DNA from 3 places in the Crenobacter cavernae genome. Region 1 is predicted to be linked to each of the others. Evidence: predicted binding sites of a transcription regulator. Region 1 holds the regulator's gene; each other region holds the start of a gene.

Region 1 (7,481 bases):
AGCATGCGCGCCATGCCGAGCTTGCTCGCCGCGGTCGCCATCAGGTGGTCGGCCAGATTCAGCCAGTCGCCATCGAAACGGAACGGCCCGGCGGGCTCGGCCGACGTTTGGGATTCTGGCTGGGCTTGCGGCGCAATCGGCGTCGGCGCGGGTTCTGCGGGCTTTGCCGCGGCCGGCGCCGGCTTGCCGGCCGTCTCGCGGCGCGCTTCGGTCGCGACCGCGCGCGGCGCGTCGTCCCAGCCGTCGGGCGGCGGCGCCTCGTCCATCCACGGCGGGACGTCAAAGTCGGCGGCGCGCGGTACGGACTGCGGCGGAACTTGCGGTGTGGCTTGCGTCGGCTCGGCTGCCTTGGGCGGCGCGGGTTCCGCTGCCGGCTCGGGTTCGGGAGCCGGCTCGGCCACGGGCTCGCTCGGCCGGGCAGCGGCTTGAGGCGCGTGCGCCGGCACGGCCGCTGCGGGCTGCGGCGTCTTCACAGGCGTCGACGCCGGGGACGAGGCGCTTCGCACCGCCGGCGCCTTGGTCGCCCCGCCGCCTGCCGCAGGCAGTCGCGCCGGGTGGAAGGCCAGCATCCTGAGCAAAGCCATGTTGAAGCCGGCGTGCTCGTCGGGCGCGAGCGGCAGGTCCTTACGGCCGTGCACGGCGATCTGGTAGTAAAGCTGTACGTCTTCGGGCGCGAGCCGCTCGGCGAGCGAGAAGATGGCGTCGCGTTCGGGCTCGTCGGGCGCCAGCGCCGCCGGCACGGTCTGTGCGAGCGCGACCTGGTGCAGCAGCAGCGCGAGCTCGGCCAACGCGTGGTCGAAGCCGACCGAAAGCTCGGCCAGGCTGTCGGCCTCGGCCAACAGGCGCGGCCCGTCGTTGTCGGCGAGCGCTTCGAGCAAGGTAAACAGATAACGGCGGTCGATCGCGCCGAGCATCGCGCGCACGCCGCCCTCCTCCACCGTCCCGATGCCGTAGGCGATCGCCTGGTCCAAGAGCGACAGCGCATCGCGCATCGAACCGGCGGCGGCGCGGCCGAGCAAGGCCAGCGCGGCCGGCTCGAACGGCACCTGTTCGGCGTCGAGCACGTAGGCGAGGTGACCGGCGACCTGCTGCGGCGTCATATTGCGCAGCGAGAACTGCAGGCAGCGGCTCAATACCGTGACCGGCACCTTCTGCGGGTCGGTGGTGGCGAGGATGAACTTGACGTGCGAAGGCGGTTCTTCCAGCGTCTTCAGCATCGCGTTGAAGGCGCTTTTGGACAGCATGTGCACTTCGTCGATGATGTAGACCTTGAAGCGGCCCGACGACGGCGCGTACTGCGCGTTCTCCAGCACTTCGCGGATATTGTCGATGCCGGTGTTCGACGCGGCGTCGATCTCCAGCAGGTCGACGAAGCGGCCGGCGTCGATCTGCGTACACGACGAGCAGACGCCGCACGGCTCGGCGCCGGCGCCCTGTTCGCAGTTCAGGCTTTTGGCGAGGATGCGCGCGATGGTGGTCTTGCCCACGCCGCGCGTGCCGGTCAACAGGTAGGCGTGGTGCAGGCGGTTTTCCGCGAGCGCGTTCGACAGCGCGCGCACCACGTGCTCCTGGCCGACCAGATCGGCAAAGCGCTTGGGACGCCACTTGCGGGCTAGGACTTGGTAGCTCATGGCGGCGGATTCTACCTTATTGACCGGCGCGCGCGACACCACCGTCGGCGGCGTATTTCGCCTCGCGGATGCGCCCGGCCAGCTCCTGGGCCGCCTTCGCGTACAGCGTGCTCTTGTTGTAGCGGGTGATCACGTAGAAGTTGTTCAGCCCCAGCCAGTATTCGGTGACGCCGGGCGAGGTCTCGAGCGGCACCAGCACCGCCTTTACCTCGTCACGCACCGGCGCCTGAGGCACGATGCCCATCCTCTTCAGCTCGCCGACCGTATAGTGCAGGTTGAATTTGTCGGCGATGAGCCGGTCGACCTGCGGCCCCGGCGCGGCCTGCGCCGGCACCAGCACGTCGTCGCCGGCCATCCAGCCGTGGATCTTGAAATAGTTGGCGACGCTGCCGATCACGTCGGCGCTGTTGCCCCAGATGTCGCGATGGCCGTCGCCGTCGAAGTCGACAGCCCACTTTCTGAAGCTCGACGGCATGAACTGCGGCATGCCCATCGCTCCGGCGTAGCTGCCCACAAAGCCCATCGGGTCGCGGCGCTCCTCCTTGGCGAGCAGCAGGAACTCGGTCAGCTCGTTGCGGAAGAATTCGGCGCGGCGCGGGTAGTCGAAGCCGACGGTCGCCAGCGCGTCGACGACGCGGAAGCTGCCCATGTTCTGGCCGTAGCGCGTCTCGATGCCGACGATGGCGGCGATTATTTCCGGTGGCACGCCGTACGTCGCTTCGGCGCGCTGCAGCAGCGTCTCGTTGTCGCGCCAGAACGCGGCGCCGGCAGCGACCAGTCTGTCGTTCACGAAGCTGCCGCGGAACTGGTGCCACGGCCGCGACGTCGACGGCTTGTCGAGCGCGGTGATGATGCCGGGCTTGGACTCGACGTTGGCGAACACCGCCTCGAGTTCCGGGCGGTTGAAACGGCCGGTCGCGACCTGCTCGTCGATGTAGCGCTGCACGTCGGCGCGCAGGATCAGCGCGGCGTCGGCGAAGACGGCCGGCGTGACGGCCAGCGCCAGAGCGGCAGCGGCGAAATTTCGGAACGTGCGGGTCATGGACATCCTTTTGCAAGACAGGGTTGGCCGAGCCATCGCGTCGCGCAGGCGGCTTCGCTCAGTCACCTGCGCGACGCGGCACCCGGCTCGGCCAAGCCCGGGTTCATTCGGTGTAAGAGAGCGCGCCGCTCACGAGCCGCGCGGTGATGTCGACGATGGGGATCACGCGCTCATACGCCATGCGCGTCGGACCGACCACGCCGAGCGTGCCGACCACCTGGCCGTTGATGCGGTAAGGCGCGGCGACCACCGAGCAGTCGCCGAGCGTCATCACGCCCGACTCCTCGCCGATGAAGAGGCGCACGCCCTGTGCGCCGCGGCTCTGGTCGAGCAGGCGCAAGAGCTCGGTGCGGCGCTCGAAGGTGTCGAACAGCTCGCGCAGCCGCGTGCGGTCTTCAGACAGCTCGTCGACGCTGAGCAGCCGGCTCTCGCCGGCGATCACCACCGCGCCGGCCGGATCGGTGAGCGAACGTTGGCCGAGCCGGATCGCCGCGCTCATCAGCGCGCTGATGTCGCTCTGCAACTGCTGCAGCTCGGCCTCGATGCGGCCCGCGACGCTGGTCAGCCCCTGGCCGGCGTAGTGCGCATTCAGATAATTGGCCGCCTCGATCAGCTCGCTCGCGCTGTAGTCGCGCTCGGTCGGCAACAGGTGATTCTGCACGTCGCCGTCGAGCGTCACCAAGATCAGCAGCACGCGCTTTTCCGACAGCCGCAAAAATTCGATCTGGCGGAACGCGACGTCGGGGCGTTGCGGCGTCACCACTACGCCGGCGAAGTGCGTCAGCTCCGACAACAGGTGCGATGCCGCCTGCGCGAGCTTTTGCGGGCTGTCGGGCATCAGGCCGAGCGCGATCTGGTCGACTTCGGGTGCCGCCAGCGGCCGGATAGTGAGAAGATTGTCGACGAACACCCGGTAGCCGCGCGCGGTCGGAATGCGGCCGGCCGAGGTGTGCGGGCTCGCGATCAGCCCCATGTCTTCGAGGTCGGCCATCACATTGCGGATCGACGCCGGCGACAGCTCGAGCCCCGGCAACCTGGAGAGCGTGCGCGAGCCGACCGGCTGACCGTCGGCGATATAGCGTTCGATCAGGGCCTTGAGGAGTAACTGGGCGCGCTCGTTCAACATGCCGGTCATTGTGGCATACCTCCTGCTGCGCGTGTCATGCCGTACGCTTGCCGCCTCGCCCCGAAGAGGCTAAAAAGGCGGTGCGACAAGGCGTCATGACACGACCTTGAACTCTTAAGTGGGCCCGATCGCGCATTCCTCAAGCACCATCGCGCAGGCCGTTTTGATTTTGTGCGATAATCAACCGGCACCCTAGTTCATCGACACAGTTCTGTTTGGAGAAAGCATGGCGGACGATAAAAGCAAGGCACTGGCGGCGGCGCTCGCCCAGATCGAAAAGCAGTTCGGCAAGGGCTCGATCATGCGCATGAGCGACAACCAGATCACCGAGAACCTGCAGGTGATCAGCACCGGCTCGCTCGGCCTCGACCTCGCGCTCGGCGTGGGCGGTCTGCCGCGCGGCCGCGTGGTCGAAATCTACGGCCCGGAATCGTCCGGCAAGACCACGCTGTGCCTGCAAGTGGTCGCCGAAGCGCAGAAACTCGGCGGCACCTGCGCCTACATCGACGCGGAAAACGCGCTCGACCCGCAATACGCACAAAAGCTCGGCGTAAAGGTTGAGGACCTGCTGATCTCCCAGCCGGACACCGGCGAACAAGCGCTGGAAATCTGCGACATGCTGGTGCGCTCGAGCGGCGTCGACGTGATCGTGATCGACTCGGTCGCCGCGCTGGTGCCGAAGGCCGAGATCGAAGGCGACATGGGCGACAGCCACGTCGGCCTGCAGGCGCGCCTGATGAGCCAGGCGCTGCGCAAGCTGACCGGCAACATCAAGCGCACCAACACGCTGGTGATCTTCATCAACCAGATCCGCATGAAGATCGGCGTGATGTTCGGCAACCCGGAAACCACCACCGGCGGCAACGCGCTGAAGTTCTACGCGTCGGTCCGCCTCGACATCCGCCGCATCGGCGGCATCAAGAAGGGCGAAGAGGTCGTCGGCAACGAGACCCGCGTCAAGGTGGTGAAGAACAAGGTGTCGCCGCCGTTCCGCCAGGCCACCTTCGACATCCTGTACGGCGAAGGCATCTCGCGCGAAGGCGAGATCATCGACATGGGCGTCGAGCAGGAATTCGTCAACAAGTCCGGCGCGTGGTATGCCTACAACGGCCAGAAGATCGGCCAGGGCAAGGACAACACCCGCCAGTGGCTGAAGGACAATCCGGACGTGGCGCGCGAGATCGAAGCCAAGGTCCGCGAGAAGGTCGGCGTCAGCGTCACGATCACCGAAGGGGTGCGCGACGAAACCGACGGCGAGCTCGCCGACGACCTGATCGCGTGAGCGGGACGCCCAAAAGCCTGAAAGCGCGCGCCGTCGACCTGCTGTCGCGGCGCGAATACTCGCGGCGCGAGCTTTTCCAGAAGCTCGTGCCGCACGCCGAGAGCGCGGAAGAAGTCGACGCGCTGCTCGACGAGCTGGCCGAGCACGGCTGGCAGTCGGACACCCGCTTCGCCGAGCAGACTGCGACGAGCAAGGGTCGCCGCTACGGCAGCCGGCGCCTCGCCGCCGAACTGCGGGAAAAAGGCGTAGACGCCGACACCATCACCGAGGCGCTCGCCGGCCAGGACGACGTCGCCCTCGCCCGCCAACTGTGGCAGAAGAAATTCGGCCAGAAGCCGCAAAGCCGCGAGGAATGGGCTAAGCAGATGCGTTTCCTCGCCGCGCGCGGCCTGCCGATGGACGCGATCAGAAAAGCGATGGACGGCGCCGAAGAAGACGATTTCGCCGACCCGGACGCCACCGGCTGACGCTCGGCCAACCTCCCCGTTCGCCCCAAAGCTTGCGACAACGCAGCAGCCTTGCCACAATCGGCCCCATATCCCTATTTCCGTCCCCGGCCCCGCGCGACCGGGGCCCTGTTTTCTGGATCGCGACCGTAAAACGATGAAAACCTCCGAAATCCGCCAGAAGTTCCTCGACTTCTTCGCGAGCAAGGGCCACCAGATCGTGGCGTCGAGCTCGCTGGTGCCGGGCAACGACCCGACGCTGCTGTTCACCAACGCCGGCATGAACCAGTTCAAGGACGTGTTCCTCGGCTTCGACAAGCGCCCATACACCCGCGCCACCACCTCGCAGAAATGCGTGCGCGCCGGCGGCAAGCACAACGACCTGGAAAACGTCGGCTACACCGCGCGCCACCACACCTTCTTCGAGATGCTCGGCAACTTCTCGTTCGGCGACTACTTCAAGCGCGACGCCATCCTCTTCGCATGGGAATTCCTGACCTCGCCGCAATGGCTCGGCCTGCCGAAAGAAAAGCTGATGGTCACGGTGTACGCCACCGACGATGAAGCGTTCGACATCTGGAACCAGGAAGTCGGCGTGCCGGCCGAGAAGATCGTCCGCATCGGTGACAACAAAGGCGCGGCTTACGCGTCGGACAACTTCTGGACCATGGGCGACACCGGTCCGTGCGGCCCATGTACCGAGATCTTCTACGACCACGGCGAACACATCTGGGGCGGCCCGCCGGGCAGCCCGGACGAAGACGGCGACCGCTTCATCGAGATCTGGAACAACGTGTTCATGCAGTTCAACCGCGACGAGACCGGCACCCTGCACCCGCTGCCGAAGCCGTCGGTCGACACCGGCATGGGCCTCGAGCGCGTCTCGGCGGTGCTGCAGGGTGTGCACGCCAACTACGAGATCGACCTGTTCCAGACCCTCTTGAAAGCCGCCGCGCGCGAAGTCGGCGTGCCGTTCAGCCAGGACGTGCCGTCGCTGAAGGTGATCGCCGACCACATCCGCGCGTGCTCCTTCCTGATCGCCGACGACGTGCTGCCGTCCAACGACGGCCGCGGCTACGTGCTGCGCCGCATCATCCGCCGCGCGATCCGCCACGGCTACAAGCTCGGCCAGAAAGGCCAGTTCTTCCACAAGCTGGTCGCCGACCTCGCCGCCGAGATGGGCGGCGCCTATCCGGAACTGCGCGAGCGCCAGGCGGTGATCGAAGACGCGCTGAAGCAGGAAGAGATCAAGTTCGCCGAGACGCTCGACAAGGGCATGGCGCTCTTGGAGGCCGCGCTCGCCAAGGGCGAAAAAGAGCTCGACGGCAAGACCGCGTTCCAACTCTACGATACCTTCGGCTTCCCACTCGACCTGACCGCCGACATCTGCCGCGAACGCGAGCTGACCATCGACCAGGCCGGTTTCGACGCCGCGATGGAAGCGCAGCGCGCGCAAAGCCGCGCCGCGTCGACCTTCAAGATGAGCGGCAACGTCGACTACAGCGGCGATGACACCTGCTTCAACGGCTACGACTCGGTCAGCGTCGACGCGCGCGTGCTGGCGCTCTACAAGGGCCACGAGCCGGTGCAAACGTTGGCCGAGGGTGACGAGGGCATCGTCGTTCTCGACAACACCGCCTTCTACGCCGAGGGCGGCGGCCAGGTCGGCGACAGCGGCGAGATCTCGGTCGCCGGCGGTATCGACGCGCTGTTCGATGTGACCGACACCCAGAAGCTGAAGGCGGCCGTATTCGGCCACAGCGGTCGCGTCGCGCGCGGCAAGCTGTCGGTCGGCGACGCCGTGACCGCCACCATCGACCTGCACAAACGCGCCGCCACCACGCGCAACCACTCGGCGACCCACCTGCTGCACGCGGCGCTGCGCCATGTGCTCGGCGGCCACGTCGCACAGAAGGGCTCGCTGGTCAACTTCGAGCGCACCCGCTTCGACTTC
Region 2 (7,481 bases), 1.1 Mb from region 1:
CGGCCTCGGTCGGGCCGTCTGCGACGAAGTCGGCGATCGTGCTGCGCGCCACCGTCAGCGCTTCGCCCGCCTGGTCCTTGCGCGTCGAGAACGACACCTCGAACGGACCGGCCTTTTCATGAGGCGCCAGCATGCTCGACGCGCCGTAGGTCAGACCCCGCTTGTCGCGCAGCTCGCGCATCAGCCGCGCATCGAAACCGCCGCCGCCGAGCACGTAGTTGCCCGCCATCAGCGCGTAGTAGTCCGGATCGTGGCGCGTGATCAGCGGCAGGCCGAATACGACGTGCGCCTGGCTCGCCGGGTGGGCGATCACCTTCTGCTGCCCCGGCACGATGGCTGGAACGTCAGCCAGCGCCGGCGGCGCCGGGCGCCCCTTGGGCAGACCGGCGAGCAATCTCTCGGCCAAGCGTTGTGCGTCGGCACGCGTCAGATCGCCAACGATGGCGACCACCGCCGACTCCGGTCGGTAATACGTACGCCAGAACGCCAGCAGGTCTTCACGGCTTATGCGCTTGAGGCTGTCTGCCGACAGCCGGGCGCCGCTGCCGTACGGATGGGCCGGGTACATCAGCCGGGTCAGCTCGCGGCCGGCGAGAAAGCCCGGGTCGGTCTCCCGCTGGCGCAGGTTGTCGATGCTGCGCTCCCGCTCGCGCTTCAGCACCGCCTCCGGGAAGGCCGGATGCGCGACCAGGTCGGCGACCAGCGCGACCGCCGGATCGCGCACCTCAGGACGCGCGAGTACGCGCAGCGTGAGGCTCGCGCTGTCAGCGTCGGCCGAGCCAGACAGGCTGGCGGCCAGATCGGTGAGCCTCTCGCGCACCGCCTCCTCGCCCATCTTCGCGGTCCCCGCGTCGATGAGGCCGAGCGTGAGGTCGGCCAGCCCCGGCTTGCCGGAGGGGTCGCGCCGGTTGCCTGCGTCGAAGTTCAGCTGCACGTCGACGATAGCATTCTCGTGCGCCTCTACGAACAACACGCGCGCGCCCTCTTTCGTCTGCCAGCTCTGGAGCTGCGGATCGGCGAGCGCCGGCAGCGCGGCGGCCGCGACGCCGGCGGCGATAATCAGTCTTTGCAGGCGCATCAGCGCAGCTCCTTGGGGTTGGCCGGCGGCGCGACCTGGCGGCCTTTCAGCGGCTGGGCGACGAGCGTCACCACGGTGAGTTTGTCATCGACGAGGCTCTGCGCGGCGCGCTTGACCGCGGCGGCGTCGACCGCGAGCAGGCGGCGGTTCATCTCGTCCTCGTCGCGCCACGAAAAGCCGAGGCTCTCGAGCGAGCCGATCTGCATCGCCTGGCCGAACATCGAATCCTTCTCGAACACGCGGCTCGCCTCGACCTGGCGGCGCACGCGAGCGAGCTCTACCTCGCTGACGCCGCCCTGCGCGATGCGGGCGATCTCGCCCTTGAGCGCGGCCTCGAGCTTGCCCATGTCGGCGCCGTTGGCCGGCACCGCGGTCAGCGTGAACAGCGTCGCGCCGCGGCCGAGTGGGTCGTAGCTAGACGAGGCGCTCAGCGCGACCTTCTTCTCGCGCACCAGATGGCGCGGCAGACGCGCCGCGTCGTGGCCGTCGAGCAGCTCGGTCAGCATCGACAGTGCGTAGGGATCGGCCTCGGCCAACCTGGTGAGCCTGGGCACCTGCCAGGCGAGCGTCAGGTAGGACAGTTCGGACGGCGCCTTGACCGACACGCGCCGCACGCCCTTCTGCTCCGGCTCGCGCTGCGGCCGGCGCTCGGCCAACGTCTTGGACTTGAGCGGTTCGAACTCCTTGCGCGCCAGCGCGATCACCGCCTGCGGGTCGACGTCGCCGACCACCACCAGCGTCGCGTTGTTCGGCGCGTACCACTCCCGGTACCAGGCCCTGAGGTCGTCCGGCTTCATGTTCTGGATGTCATCCATCCAGCCGATCACCGGGTAGCGCACCGGGTTGGCGACGAAGGCGTTCGCGTACAGCGTTTCGGCGAGGATGCCGGTCGGCTGGTCGTCGGTGCGCCAGCGGCGCTCCTCCTTCACCACCTCGAGTTCTTTCTTGAACACGTCGTCGGCGATTGTGAGGTTGGCCATGCGGTCAGACTCCAGCGTCAGCGACAAGGGAAGCCTGTTCGCCGCCAGTTGCTGGAAGTAGACGGTGTAGTCGCGGCTGGTGAACGCGTTGTCCTGGCCGCCGGCGGCGGCGATGCGGCGCGAGAACTCGCCGGCCGGCACGGTCTTCGTCCCCTTGAACATCATGTGTTCCAACAGATGCGACAGGCCGGTGCGGCCGTTGACCTCATCGACCGAGCCGACGCGGTACCACAGCTGCGACACCGCGACCGGCGCGCGCGCGTCGCGCCGCACCACCACCTTGAGGCCGTTCTCGAGCGTCGCCTCGACCGTTTCGGCCGCCGCCGCGCCGGCTGCGGCGGCGAAAAGCCCCGCCACCACGAGCTTGTGCCAGTTTTTCATAGGCTTATTGGGAGCACTCCGGTAATTGACGATACAATTGCACCATTTTCATCGAGTTGCTTGACTCCGGATTCGCATGTTTAGTTTCTTCAAGAAGAAAGCCCCGCCCGCCGCTCCTGCCGCCCCGTTGCAGGAAGAGGCCGCCCTCCCGGTCGCCGACGAAGCCCTCGTCGCCGCGGAACCCGTCGCAGAAACCGCTGCGCCGACACCCATCACCCCGAGCCCCGCAGCTGCGTTGGCCGAAGACGCCCCCGTCGTCGCGCCGGCTCCGGACGCCGAAGCGGCGCCGGTCAAGAAGGCGAGCTGGACCGAGCGCCTGAAGGCCGGCCTGTCCAAGACGCGCGACAAGCTCGGCAAGTCGCTCGCCGGCCTGTTCGGCGGCGGCCAGATCGACGAGGACCTGTACGAAGAGCTGGAAACCGTGCTCTTGACTTCCGACATGGGCGTGCCGGCGACGACCGGGCTCCTGAAGGACGTTCGCGAACGCGTGACGCTGAAGGGCCTGAAGGACGCCAGCGAACTGAAGGGCGCGCTGAAGGACTCGCTGTCCGAGCTGATCGAACCGCTCGAAGTGCCGCTGTCGGTCGAAGGCGGGAAGCCCTTTGTCATCATGATGGCCGGCGTGAACGGCGCCGGCAAGACCACCAGCATCGGCAAGCTCGCCAAATACTTCCAGTCGCAGGGCAAATCGGTGCTCTTGGCGGCCGGCGACACCTTCCGCGCCGCGGCGCGCGAGCAGCTGATCGCCTGGGGCGACCGCAACAACGTCACCGTGATCGCGCAGCAGGGCGGCGACTCGGCGGCGGTGTGCTACGACGCGATCCAGGCGGCGCAGGCGCGCGGCATCGACATCGTGCTGGCCGACACCGCCGGCCGCCTGCCGACGCAGTTGCACCTGATGGAAGAGATCAAGAAGGTGAAGCGCGTGATCCAGAAGGCGATCCCCGACGCGCCGCACGAAATCATGCTGGTGCTCGACGCCAACATCGGCCAGAACGCGATCAACCAGGTGAAGGCGTTCGACGACGCGCTCGGCCTGACCGGCCTGGTGCTGACCAAGCTCGACGGCACCGCCAAGGGCGGCGTGATCGCGGCGATCGCCAAGGAGCGCCCGGTGCCGTTACGGTTCATCGGCGTCGGCGAAGGCATCGACGACCTGCGCCCGTTCGACGCACGCGACTACGTGAACGCGCTGTTCGATTGACGTGAACGCTTGCTGATGCAAAGGTTGGCCGAGTTCGGCCAACCTTTATCTTCCAACCGCGACTTCTCCGAGGTCCCGATGATCCAGTTCGATCAGGTCAGCAAACGCTACCCCGGCGGCATAGATGCACTGAAAAACCTGTCTTTCACGATCGAGTCCGGCGAAATGGTCTTCCTCGCCGGCCACTCCGGCGCCGGCAAGTCGACGCTGTTGAAGATGATCGCCGGCATCGAACGCGCGACCTCGGGCGGCGTGCTGGTCAACGGCCAGAACCTGTCGAAGCTGCGCGCGAGCCAGCTGCCCTATGTGCGCCAGCACATAGGCCTCGTGTTCCAGGACCACAAGATCCTCTACGACCGCAGCGTGTTCGACAACGTGATGATGCCGCTCGACATCATCGGCTACGACCGGCGCGAAGCGGTGCGCCGTGCGCGCGCCGCGCTCGACAAGGTCGGCCTCGCCGGCAAGGAGAAGACCGCGCCGGTCAGGCTGTCCGGCGGCGAACAGCAACGGCTGTGCATCGCGCGCGCGGTCGTACACCGCCCGGCGATCCTGCTGGCCGACGAACCCTCGGCCAACCTCGACCGCGCGTACGCGCTCGACATCATGGAATTGTTCAAATCCTTCCACCAGGTCGGCGTCACCGTACTCGTGTCGGCGCACGACGAAACGCTGATGGAAGACTACGGCCGGCGCATCCTGCGCCTTCGCGAAGGGCAGTTCGCCGCATGAAACACTATTTCTATCTGCACTGGCTAAGCGCGAAGACCGCGCTCGGCAAACTGCTGCGCCAGCCGCTGGCGAGCCTGTTGTCCTTGCTGATGCTGTCGATCGCGCTTGCGCTGCCGATCTCGCTGTACCTGACGGTGACGAGCCTGCAGGACTGGATCGGCCGGCTGACCGCGACGCCGCAGGTCACGCTGTTCATGGAGATGAGCGCCGAGGAGGCCGACCTCGCCGCGGTCAACGGTTCGCTCAAGGGCCACCCGAAGGTCGAATCGTACCAGTACGTGAACCGCACCCAGGCGCTCGCCGAGCTAGAAAACCGCCACGGCCTGGCCGGCGTCGCCGAGGGACTGGACGGCAACCCGCTGCCCGACGCCTTCGTCGTCACGCCGGCGACGCTCGAGCCGGGCGACCTCGAACGGCTGCAGAAGGAGTTGTCCGGCCTGCCGATGGTAGAGGAAGCGCAGTACGACGCGCACTGGGCGAAACGGCTGTACGGCCTGATGGAGCTAGGCAAACACCTGACCGTGGCGCTCGCCGTCGCGTTCGCGGTCGCGCTGGTGCTGGTCACGCACAACACCATCCGCATGCAGATCCTCGCGCGGCGCGACGAGATCGAGGTCGCCACGCTGATCGGCGCGACCGAGAGTTTCATCCGCCGCCCTTTCCTGTACCATGCCTTTTGGCAGGGCCTCTTGGCCGCGCTGATCGCGTGGGGCCTGTCGGCACTCTACGTCGCCAACGCGAACCCGGCGATCGTCGAGCTGGCGCGCCTCTACAACGAGCGCGTGGAACTCAGGGGCCTCGCGCCACTCGAACTGGCTGCGCTGATCGCAGGCGCGATCCTGTTGGCTGCGCTCGGCGCGCGGCTCGCCGCCAGCCACCACCTGCGCCGCCTCGCGCCGCGCTGAAGCCGCATAGTCTGGCCCTATCGGCCGATAGAAAATCACATTGACCGGGAACCCGGAACCGCCTGGCACTCTCCAATCGCGAGTGCTAGGATTGCTCTACCGAAGGAGGTAGTAGATACATGACAGCGACTTTCGCCTTGCCCGTCCCTTCTGCCAGCGGCAGCCTGGAGCAGTACATCCAGGGCGTGAACAGCGTCCCGATGTTGACCGCCGAAGAGGAAAACGCGCTCGCGACCCGCTTCTCCGAACACCAAGACCTCGACGCCGCCAAGCAGCTGGTGATGTCGCACCTGCGCGTCGTAGTGTCGATCGCTCGCGGTTACTCCGGCTACGGCCTGCCGCACGCCGACCTGATCCAGGAAGGCAATATCGGCCTGATGAAGGCGGTCAAACGCTTCGAACCGAACCGCGGCGTGCGCCTGTTTTCGTTCGCCGTGCACTGGATCAAGGCCGAGATCCACGAATTCATCCTGCGCAACTGGCGCCTGGTGCGCGTGGCCACGACCAAGCCGCAGCGCAAGCTGTTCTTCAACCTGCGCAGCATGAAGTCGACCTTCTCGGCGCTGTCCGACAAGGAAGCGCGCCACATCGCCGAACAGCTCGGCGTGAAACCCGAGGAAGTGCGCGAGATGGAAACGCGCATGAGCGGCCAGGACATCGCGCTGATGGCCGACGACGGCGACGACGAGGGCTTCGCGCCGATCGACTGGCTGGCCGACAGCGAGCACGAACCGACGCGTCGCCTCGAAAAGCAGGCGTTCGACCGCCTGCAAAGCCGGGGCTTGATCGAAGCGCTGGGCTCCCTCGACGCGCGTAGCCGCCGCATCGTCGAGGCGCGCTGGCTGGCCGACGACGGCGGCGCGACGCTGCACGAACTGGCCGCCGAGTTCGGCGTGTCGGCCGAGCGCATCCGCCAGATCGAAGCCAAGGCGCTGCAGAAGATGAAGGCGGCGATCGGCACGCGCGACGCGGCGCTGGTCTGACGCGTTTCTTTCGCCGCGACGAAAAACCCGGTCCATGCGACCGGGTTTTTTCATGGCTGGCGTTTGGCGGCACTTAAGGTTGGCCGAGCTGATTGCATGAGCGGCTCGGCCAACCCTGGCGCGCGTCAGCGATAGCGCTCGGGAAGCTTCGCGATCGCTTCTTCGGCCTGACGGCGCAGGCCGGCATACGCCGGATCGTCCTCGGGCAGGTCGTCGAGGAACTGCGGCGCGTAGGTCGGGAAGGAACCGAGCGCGCGCGCCATGCTGCGCTCGGCGCTCGTCTCGTCGCCCGCCAGCGCGGCGAGGCGCGCCTCCTTGAACAGCACGTCCGGGTATGGCCGGAACGCCGACAACTGCGCGATCCAGCGCCGCTTGGCGTCGAGGTTGCGCTTGTCGACGGTGAGATAGTTGTCGAGCGTGTTGAGCGCGTGAAAGGCGAACAGCGGCTCGGTGCGGACGATCTCGGCCAACCTCGCGACGCGCGCCTCGTCGCGCGCGCCCTGCCCGGTCGGCGAATAGAGGCTGACCATCTCCCAGTAGCGCGGAATCGCCATCAGTGACACGACGCCGAGCGCGACCGCCAGCACCAGGTTGGCCGAGCCTGCGAACAGGGAACGGCGTGGAGCGGCCGGCGCAAGCGCCATCATCATCACCAGCACGGCGAGGAAATACAGATACCACAGCGGGTATTCGAGCTGGCTGTGGATCAGCGTCGCCGCCATCACCGAAAGCGGCAGCACCTGCGCCGCGCGCGCAGCCCGGCCGAAATAAGGCCACACCGCCCAGGCGAAGCCGCCGATCGCCAACAGCGCGCCCGGCCAGCCCATCTCGGCCAAGAGCTGCATCTCGAGGTTGTGCGCGTTGGAGAACAGGCCGCTGTTGAAACCGGCGTCGCGGAACATCGGCAGCATCTGCAGACGTACGCTTTCGGCGGCGAACTGCGACCAGCCGGCACCGGTCAGCGGCGCATCGCCGAACACCAGCCAAGCCTTGTGCCACTCGGTGATGCGGCGCGCGCCCATGCCGTCGCCGCTGGCAGCGAGGCGCTCGATGCCGCTCTCAACCGTCATCGCGCTGTGGGTGAAATGCGCGACGAGAGCATTCACCAACGGCAGCACGAACTGCATCGCGACGATCGCCGCTGCCGCGACGGCGAAGGCCGCGAACAGCCGCTTCGATTCTTCGCCGCGCACACGCCAATGCCAGACGCCGGCGATC
Region 3 (7,481 bases), 980 kb from region 1:
GCTGCTGGTGTTTCTTGCGCTGGGCATGCTCGCCGGCGAGGATGGGCCGGGCGGCATCGCCTTCGACAACTATCCCTTGAGCTATCTGATCGGCACCGTCGCGCTGGTGGTGATCCTGTTCGACGGCGGCCTGAGGACGCGCATCGACAGCTTCCGCGTCGGCCTGAAGCCGGCGCTGTCGCTGGCGACGCTCGGCGTGCTGGTCACCGCGCTGATCACCGGCAGCTTCGCCGCGTGGCTGCTCGACCTCTCGTGGCTGGAAGGCCTCTTGATTGGCGCCATCGTCGGCTCGACCGACGCCGCCGCGGTGTTTTCCTTGCTGTCGGGCAGCGGGCTCAAACTCAACCGGCGCGTCGGCGCGGTGCTCGAGATCGAATCGGGCAGCAACGACCCGATGGCGGTGTTCCTGACGCTGGCGCTGATCGGCCTGATCGGGGCCGGACGCAGCGTGCCGGACGCGTCGCTCTTGATGGCCTTTGTGCAGCAGATGGGCGTCGGCGCGTTCGCCGGCTGGCTGGGCGGTCGCGCGATGGTGTGGATGTTCCGCCGCCTGTCGCTCGAGGGCGCGCTGTTGTCGATGTTCGGTCTCGCGGCCGCGCTGCTCCTGTTCGCGCTGGCGTCGGTCGCCGGTGGTAGCGGCTTCCTGGCGATCTACCTGGCCGGCCTCTTGCTCGGCAACGCGCGCATCGGCGGGCTGTCGACGCTGCTTCGCGTTCAGGACGGCTACGCTTGGCTCGCGCAGGTGGTGATGTTCCTGGTGTTGGGTCTCTTGGTCACGCCGCACGAGCTGGTGCCGCTCGCGCCGGCGGCGCTGGCCATCTCGCTGGTCTTGATGTTGGTGGCGCGGCCGGTCGCGGTGTGGCTGGGCCTGTTGCCGTTCAGCATGCAAAGAAGAGAGAAGTTCTACATCGGCTGGGTCGGCCTGCGCGGCGCGGTGCCGATCATTCTGGGCATCTTCCCGCTGATGGCCGGTCTGCCCAACGGCACGATCTATTTCAACGTCGCCTTCTTCGTCGTGCTGATGTCGCTGGTCTGCCAGGGCTGGAGCCTGGTGCCGCTCGCGGGCCGGCTCGGCCTCAAGCTGCCGGCGACGCCGCCACCGGCGCGGCGCGTGAAGGTCGAGGCCGGCGCCGACACGGCGTTCGAGGCGGCGTCATTCCGCGTCGAGGCCGAATCGGTCGCCGAGAGGACGACGTTGGCCGAGCTCGCGCTGCCCGAAGCCGCGCACCTGGCTGCGGTATTCCGCGGTGGCGAAAGGCTGGCGGCAGGCGAAGCCGGCGCCTTGGCCGAGGGCGACTGGCTGTATCTGGTCGGCACGGACGAGGCGCTTGCCGAGGCGACCGCGCTGTTCTCGAGCCGCGCCGAGCGCGAAGCGAAGCGCTTTTACGGCGTTTTCACCGTCGACGCGACGCTGACCGCCGGCGAACTGGCGCACGCCTACGGCGTGACGCTGGCGCCCGAATACGCCGCCTTGCCGCTGTCCGACTATTGCGAAAGGCTCGGCCAAGCTCCGCTGGTGCCGGGCGACATCGTGCCCTTCGGCCGCCTGACGCTGGTGGTGGCCAAAACCGAGGGCAATCGCGTGTCGCAACTGGGTATCCGTTTCGTGCCGGATTCTGCTCGTCCTTCCTGAATTCCCTCTTGAAAATCCCGTTGCGCCGCCCCACGTCTAGCGCACGCGATGGCGCCGCGCGACGCGGGGCAGGCTCTTGAAAAGCGTCGGACTCGCCCCTATTATTAGCACTCGCTAAGGTCGAGTGCTAACGCCCGGCCCAACACGCTGATTTGTTACGGGATTTTCACAGCAAAATCCCTTTGCTAAAGCTCATAGGAGAGATCAATGGCAATCCGTCCTTTGCACGATCGTGTAGTGATCAAGCGCCTCGAAGCCGAAGAAAAAACCGCTTCGGGCATCGTCCTGCCCGGCGCCGCCGCTGAAAAGCCGGACATGGGCGAAGTGCTCGCCGTCGGCAACGGCAAGATCCTCGAGAACGGTGAGCGTCGCCCGCTCGAACTGAAAGTCGGCGACAAGGTGATCTTCGGCAAATACTCCGGCCAGACCGTGAAGGTCGAAGGCGAGGAAGTCCTCGTGATGCGCGAGGAAGACGTGATGGGCATCGTGGAATAAGTCCACCGATCCCCCTTCCGTTCATCTAATCCCTGGAGAGTAAAGAACATGGCAGCAAAAGAAGTTAAATTCGGTGACTCCGCCCGCGCCAAGATGGTCAACGGCGTCAACATCCTCGCCGACGCGGTCAAGGTGACCCTGGGCCCGAAAGGCCGCAACGTGGTGCTCGACCGCTCGTTCGGCGCGCCGACCATCACCAAGGACGGCGTGTCGGTCGCCAAGGAAATCGAACTGAAGGACAAGTTCGAGAATATGGGCGCGCAGATGGTCAAGGAAGTCGCTTCCAAGACCTCCGACATCGCCGGTGACGGCACCACCACCGCGACCGTGCTGGCGCAGGCCATCGTGCAGGAAGGCATGAAGTACGTCGCCGCCGGCATGAACCCGATGGACCTGAAGCGCGGCATCGACAAGGCGGTGATCGCGCTGGTCGGCGAGCTGAAGAACATCGCCAAGCCGTGCGCGACCTCGAAAGAGATCGCCCAGGTCGGCTCGATCTCGGCCAACTCGGACGCCGACATCGGCCAGATCATCGCCAACGCGATGGAAAAAGTCGGCAAGGAAGGCGTGATCACCGTCGAAGACGGCAAGTCGCTCGAGAACGAACTCGACGTCGTCGAGGGCATGCAGTTCGACCGCGGCTACCTGTCGCCGTACTTCATCAACAACCCGGAAAAACAGATCGCGCTGCTCGACAACCCGTTCGTGCTGCTGTTCGACAAGAAAATCTCGAACATCCGCGACCTGTTGCCGGTGCTCGAGCAGGTGGCCAAGGCCGGCCGTCCGCTGTTGATCGTCGCCGAAGACGTCGAAGGCGAAGCGCTGGCGACCTTGGTGGTCAACACCATCCGCGGCATCCTGAAGGTCGTCGCCGTCAAGGCGCCGGGCTTCGGCGACCGCCGCAAGGCCATGCTGCAGGACATCGCCACGCTGACCGGCGGCACCGTGATCGCCGAAGAAGTCGGCCTGACGCTGGAAAAAGCCGACCTGTCGCTGCTCGGCCAAGCCAAGCGCATCGAAGTGGGCAAGGAAAACACCATCATCATCGACGGTGCCGGCGAAGCCGCCGCGATCCAGGCTCGCGTCGACGAGGTCCGTTCGCAGATCGAAAACGCCACCTCCGATTACGACCGTGAAAAGCTGCAAGAGCGCGTAGCCAAGCTGGCCGGCGGCGTGGCGGTGATCAAGGTCGGCGCCGCGACCGAAGTCGAAATGAAAGAGAAGAAGGCCCGCGTCGAAGATGCGCTGCACGCGACCCGTGCCGCCGTCGAAGAAGGCGTGGTGCCCGGCGGTGGCGTGGCCATCCTGCGCGCGCGTTCGAGCCTGTCGAGCGTCGAGACCCTCAACGTCGACCAGGCCGCCGGCGTGAAGATCGTGCTGCGCGCGATCGAAGCCCCGCTGCGCCAGATCGTGCAGAACGCCGGCGACGAGCCGTCGGTCGTGATCAACAAGGTGCTCGAAGGTACCGGTAACTTCGGTTACAACGCCGCGACCAGCGAATACGGCGACATGATCGAGATGGGCGTGCTCGATCCGGCCAAGGTGACCCGTTCGGCGCTGCAACACGCCGCTTCGGTCGCCGGCCTGATGCTGACCACCGACGCGATGATCGCCGAACTGCCGGAAGACAAGGCCGCAGCCCCGATGGGCGGCATGGGCGGCATGGGCATGGACGGCATGATGTAATCAGCCGTCAGGACCCGTCCGACGATGAAAACCCCGCTCCTCGGAGCGGGGTTTTTCTTTGGGCTTTGCCGGCACCCTCCCGAGCTTGGCCTGGCTGAGCGTGGCAGGCGAAGGAAGGCTCGGCCAACCTTGGTCGCGTTGGGCTACGCTGGCACAATGCCGCCATCTAACAAAGGGGATACGCCATGCAACGCAGCGAACTGATTGCCCTGTTGGACGCCACGCTCGAGCCGTGGCGCTTCAAGGATTACGCGCCGAACGGCCTGCAGGTCGAGGGGGCGAGCGAAGTGAAAAAGGTCGTCACCGGCGTCACCGCGAGCCAGGCACTGCTCGACGAGGCCGTCGCGCGCGGCGCCGACGCGGTGCTGGTCCACCATGGCTACTTCTGGAAGAACGAGGACGCCCGCGTCACCGGCATCAAGCGACGCCGTCTGAAAACGCTGCTCGAAAACGACATCAATCTGGTCGCCTACCACCTGCCGCTCGATGCGCACCCGGTGCTGGGCAACAATGTGAGGTTGGCCGAGGTGCTGGGGCTGACGGCCGAAGGGCAGGGCGGCGACCAGAATCTGCTGTGGTACGGCCGCGCCGAAACGGTGCGGAACGCGCGCGACTTCGCCGACGACTTGTCGGCCAGGCTCGGACGCGAAACGTTGCTCTTGGGGCCGCAAGACAAGACCATCCGACGCGTCGCCTGGTGTACCGGCGGCGCGCAGGGCTTTTTCGCCGACGCGGTCGCGTTGGGCGTCGACGCCTTCATCACCGGCGAGGTGTCCGAGCAGAACCTCCACTTGGCCGAGGAATGCGGGGTGGCCTTCATCGCCGCCGGGCATCACGCGACCGAGCGTTACGGCATCCAGGCGCTCGGCGAATGGCTGATGCAAAACAGCGATGCCACGGTCGAATTCGTCGATCTGCCGAATCCGGTATGAAACGCGTTGTAAGCGGCTCGGCGACAATTTCTTTTCATAACGGCTTCAAGTGCCTAGTGGGAATCGGGTAAAATCGGGCGATTTTGAAAATGCTCGGTTTCCACGTTTTGAGGATGACTGTAAATGAGTGAACAACACGTCGATACGGGGCGCCGTCGATTCCTGACGGTCGCAACCAGCGCGGTTGGTGGTGTGGCCGTGGCCGGGGTCGCCACGCCGTTCTTGATGAGTTTCTTCCCGTCCGAACGGGCCAAGGCCGCCGGAGCGCCGGTGGGGGTGGACATCAGCAAGCTGGAGCCGGGTCAGCAGATCACCGTCGAGTGGCGCGGCAAGCCGGTGTGGCTGCTGTCGCGCACGCCGGAAATGGTGAAGAACCTCGCCAAGAACGACGACAAGCTGCTCGACCCGAAGTCTGAAGTCGAGCAGCAGCCCGAGTACTGCCAGAACCCGACCCGTTCGATCAAGCCGGAGCTTCTCGTCGCCGTCGGCATCTGTACCCATCTGGGCTGTTCGCCGACCTACCGCCCCGACCTCGCGCCGGCCGACCTCGGCCCCGAGTGGCTCGGCGGCTACTACTGTCCGTGTCACGGCTCCAAGTTCGACCTCGCTGCCCGCGTGTTCAAGGGGGTGCCGGCGCCGAAGAACCTGGAAATCCCGCCGCACAAGTATCTGTCCGATACGAACCTGCTGATCGGCGACGACAAATAAGCTGAGGACACAAGATGAACACAGGACAACGCATTCTCAACTGGGTCGACGAGCGCTTCCCGCTGTCGTCGGTGCTCAAAGAGCACGTCACCGACTATTACGCGCCGAAAAACTTCAACTTCTGGTACTTCTTCGGTTCGCTCGCGCTCTTGGTGCTGGTGATCCAGATCGTCACCGGCATCTTCCTGACGATGAACTACAAGCCCGACGCGAACCTCGCCTTCCTGTCGGTCGAGTACATCATGCGCGACGTGCCGGGCGGCTGGATCATCCGCTACATGCACTCGACCGGCGCGTCGATGTTCTTCGTCGTCGTCTATCTCCATATGTTCCGCGGCCTGATCTACGGCTCGTACAAGCAGCCGCGCGAGCTGGTCTGGGTGTTCGGCTCGCTGATCTTCCTGGTGCTGATGGCCGAGGCGTTCATGGGCTACCTGTTGCCGTGGGGACAGATGTCGTTCTGGGGCGCGCAGGTGATCGTGAACCTGTTCGGCTCGATCCCGCTGATCGGCCCGGACCTGTCGGTGTGGATCCGCGGCGACTACGTGGTGTCCGACGTCACGCTGAACCGCTTCTTCGCGCTGCACGTGATCGCCGTGCCGCTGGTCCTGTTGGCGCTCGTGGTCGCGCACCTGGTCGCGCTGCACGAAGTCGGCTCGAACAACCCCGACGGCGTCGAGATCAAGAAGAACAAGGACCCCGAGACCGGCCTGCCGCTCGACGGCATCCCGTTCCACCCGTACTACACGGTGAAGGACGTGCTCGGTGTGGCGGTGTTCCTGATCGTGTTCTCGGCGATCGTGTTCTTCCTGCCGGAGATGGGCGGCTACTTCCTCGAGCACCCGAACTTCGACCCGGCCGACCCGCTGAAGACCCCGCCGCATATCGCGCCGGTATGGTACTTCACGCCGTTCTACGCGATCCTGCGCGCGATTCCGTCCTTCCTCGGCACCCAGGTATGGGGCGTGATCGGCATGGGCGCGGCGGTGGTCATCATCGGCCTCTTGCCGTGGCTGGACAAGTCGCCGGTCAAGTCGGTCCGCTACCGCGGCACGAAGTTCAAGTTCATGCTGGTGCTGTTCATCATCGCCTTCATCGGCCTCGGCATCCTCGGCGCGCTGCCGGCGACCGATACCCGTACCGTGGTGTCGCAGATCCTCTCGGTCGTGTACTTCGCGTTCTTCTTCGGCATGCCGTTCTACACCAAGAACGACGTCGGCGCCGTTCCGGTTCCGGACCGCGTGACCGAAAGCAATGTCCGTCGCCAGATCCGCTTCGTCGTGCTGTTCGCGGTGACGATCATCGGTGCGGCGCTGTTCGCGATGTTCGTGTAATTGAGGGGATGGCACACATGAAAAAACAACTCCGTCATCTGATCGCCGCCGTCGCCCTCGTGCTGCCGGTGGCGGGTTTCGCCTCCGAAGGCCCGGCTCTGGAAAAGGCGCCGATCAATATCCAGGATACCGAGTCGCTGCAGCGCGGTGCGCAGACCTTCGTCAACTACTGTCTGTCGTGCCACTCGGCCAACGCGATGCGCTACAACCGCCTGACCGACATCGGCCTGTCCGAGGACGAGATCAAGAGCAATCTCTTGTTCGCATCGGACAAGGTCGGCGACACCATGGCCGTGGCGATGGACAAGAAGGACGCCAAGGTGTGGATGGGCTCGGCGCCGCCCGATCTGTCGGTGATCGCCCGTTCGCGTGGTGCGGACTACCTGTACGCCTATATGAAGGGCTTCTACCGCGACCCGAGCCGCGACACCGGCTGGAACAACCTGGTGTTCGACAACGTCGGCATGCCGCACGTGCTGTGGGAGTGGCAGGGTGAGCAGGTGCTGAAGAAGGGCAAGGACGCGAAGGGCCACGAGACGCGCAGCCTCGAGCTGATCAAGGCCGGAACGCTGACCAAGCTGGAAAACGGCAAGGCCAATACGATCGATTACGATCGTCGCGTCGCCGACCTGGTGAACTATCTGGTCTACATGGCCGAGCCGGCTCAGGTGAAACGCCACCAGATCGGTTACA

The links. The regulator HrcA, encoded in region 1, represses chaperone genes, less so after heat shock. The targets are predictions, from matches to a motif close to ATTAGCACTCGNNNNNNNCGAGTGCTAAT.
Region 2: rpoH (RNA polymerase sigma factor RpoH) is a predicted target of HrcA. The motif match lies at 5,342-5,370, and genes of this name have one in related genera.
Region 3: groES (co-chaperone GroES) is a predicted target of HrcA. The motif match lies at 1,737-1,765, and genes of this name have one in related genera.

What each region holds. Positions count from the first base shown of each region.
Region 1 covers NZ_CP031337.1:2,862,379-2,869,859, forward strand. Annotated here, with positions in the region: gene dnaX (DNA polymerase III subunit gamma/tau) at 1-1,631, opposite strand, end outside; gene mltB (lytic murein transglycosylase B) at 1,648-2,673, opposite strand; gene hrcA (heat-inducible transcriptional repressor HrcA) at 2,777-3,808, opposite strand; gene recA (recombinase RecA) at 4,026-5,081, shown strand; gene recX (recombination regulator RecX) at 5,078-5,548, shown strand; gene alaS (alanine--tRNA ligase) at 5,685-7,481, shown strand, end outside.
Region 2 covers NZ_CP031337.1:733,691-741,171, forward strand. Annotated here, with positions in the region: gene DWG20_RS03625 (M16 family metallopeptidase) at 1-1,078, opposite strand, end outside; gene DWG20_RS03630 (M16 family metallopeptidase) at 1,078-2,439, opposite strand; gene ftsY (signal recognition particle-docking protein FtsY) at 2,516-3,643, shown strand; gene ftsE (cell division ATP-binding protein FtsE) at 3,722-4,375, shown strand; gene ftsX (permease-like cell division protein FtsX) at 4,372-5,280, shown strand; gene rpoH (RNA polymerase sigma factor RpoH) at 5,400-6,263, shown strand; gene DWG20_RS03655 (PglL family O-oligosaccharyltransferase) at 6,389-7,481, opposite strand, start outside.
Region 3 covers NZ_CP031337.1:574,582-582,062, reverse strand. Annotated here, with positions in the region: gene DWG20_RS02745 (potassium/proton antiporter) at 1-1,633, shown strand, start outside; gene groES (co-chaperone GroES) at 1,841-2,128, shown strand; gene groL (chaperonin GroEL) at 2,177-3,814, shown strand; gene DWG20_RS02730 (Nif3-like dinuclear metal center hexameric protein) at 4,000-4,746, shown strand; gene petA (ubiquinol-cytochrome c reductase iron-sulfur subunit) at 4,870-5,454, shown strand; gene DWG20_RS02720 (cytochrome b) at 5,469-6,788, shown strand; gene DWG20_RS02715 (cytochrome c1) at 6,806-7,481, shown strand, end outside.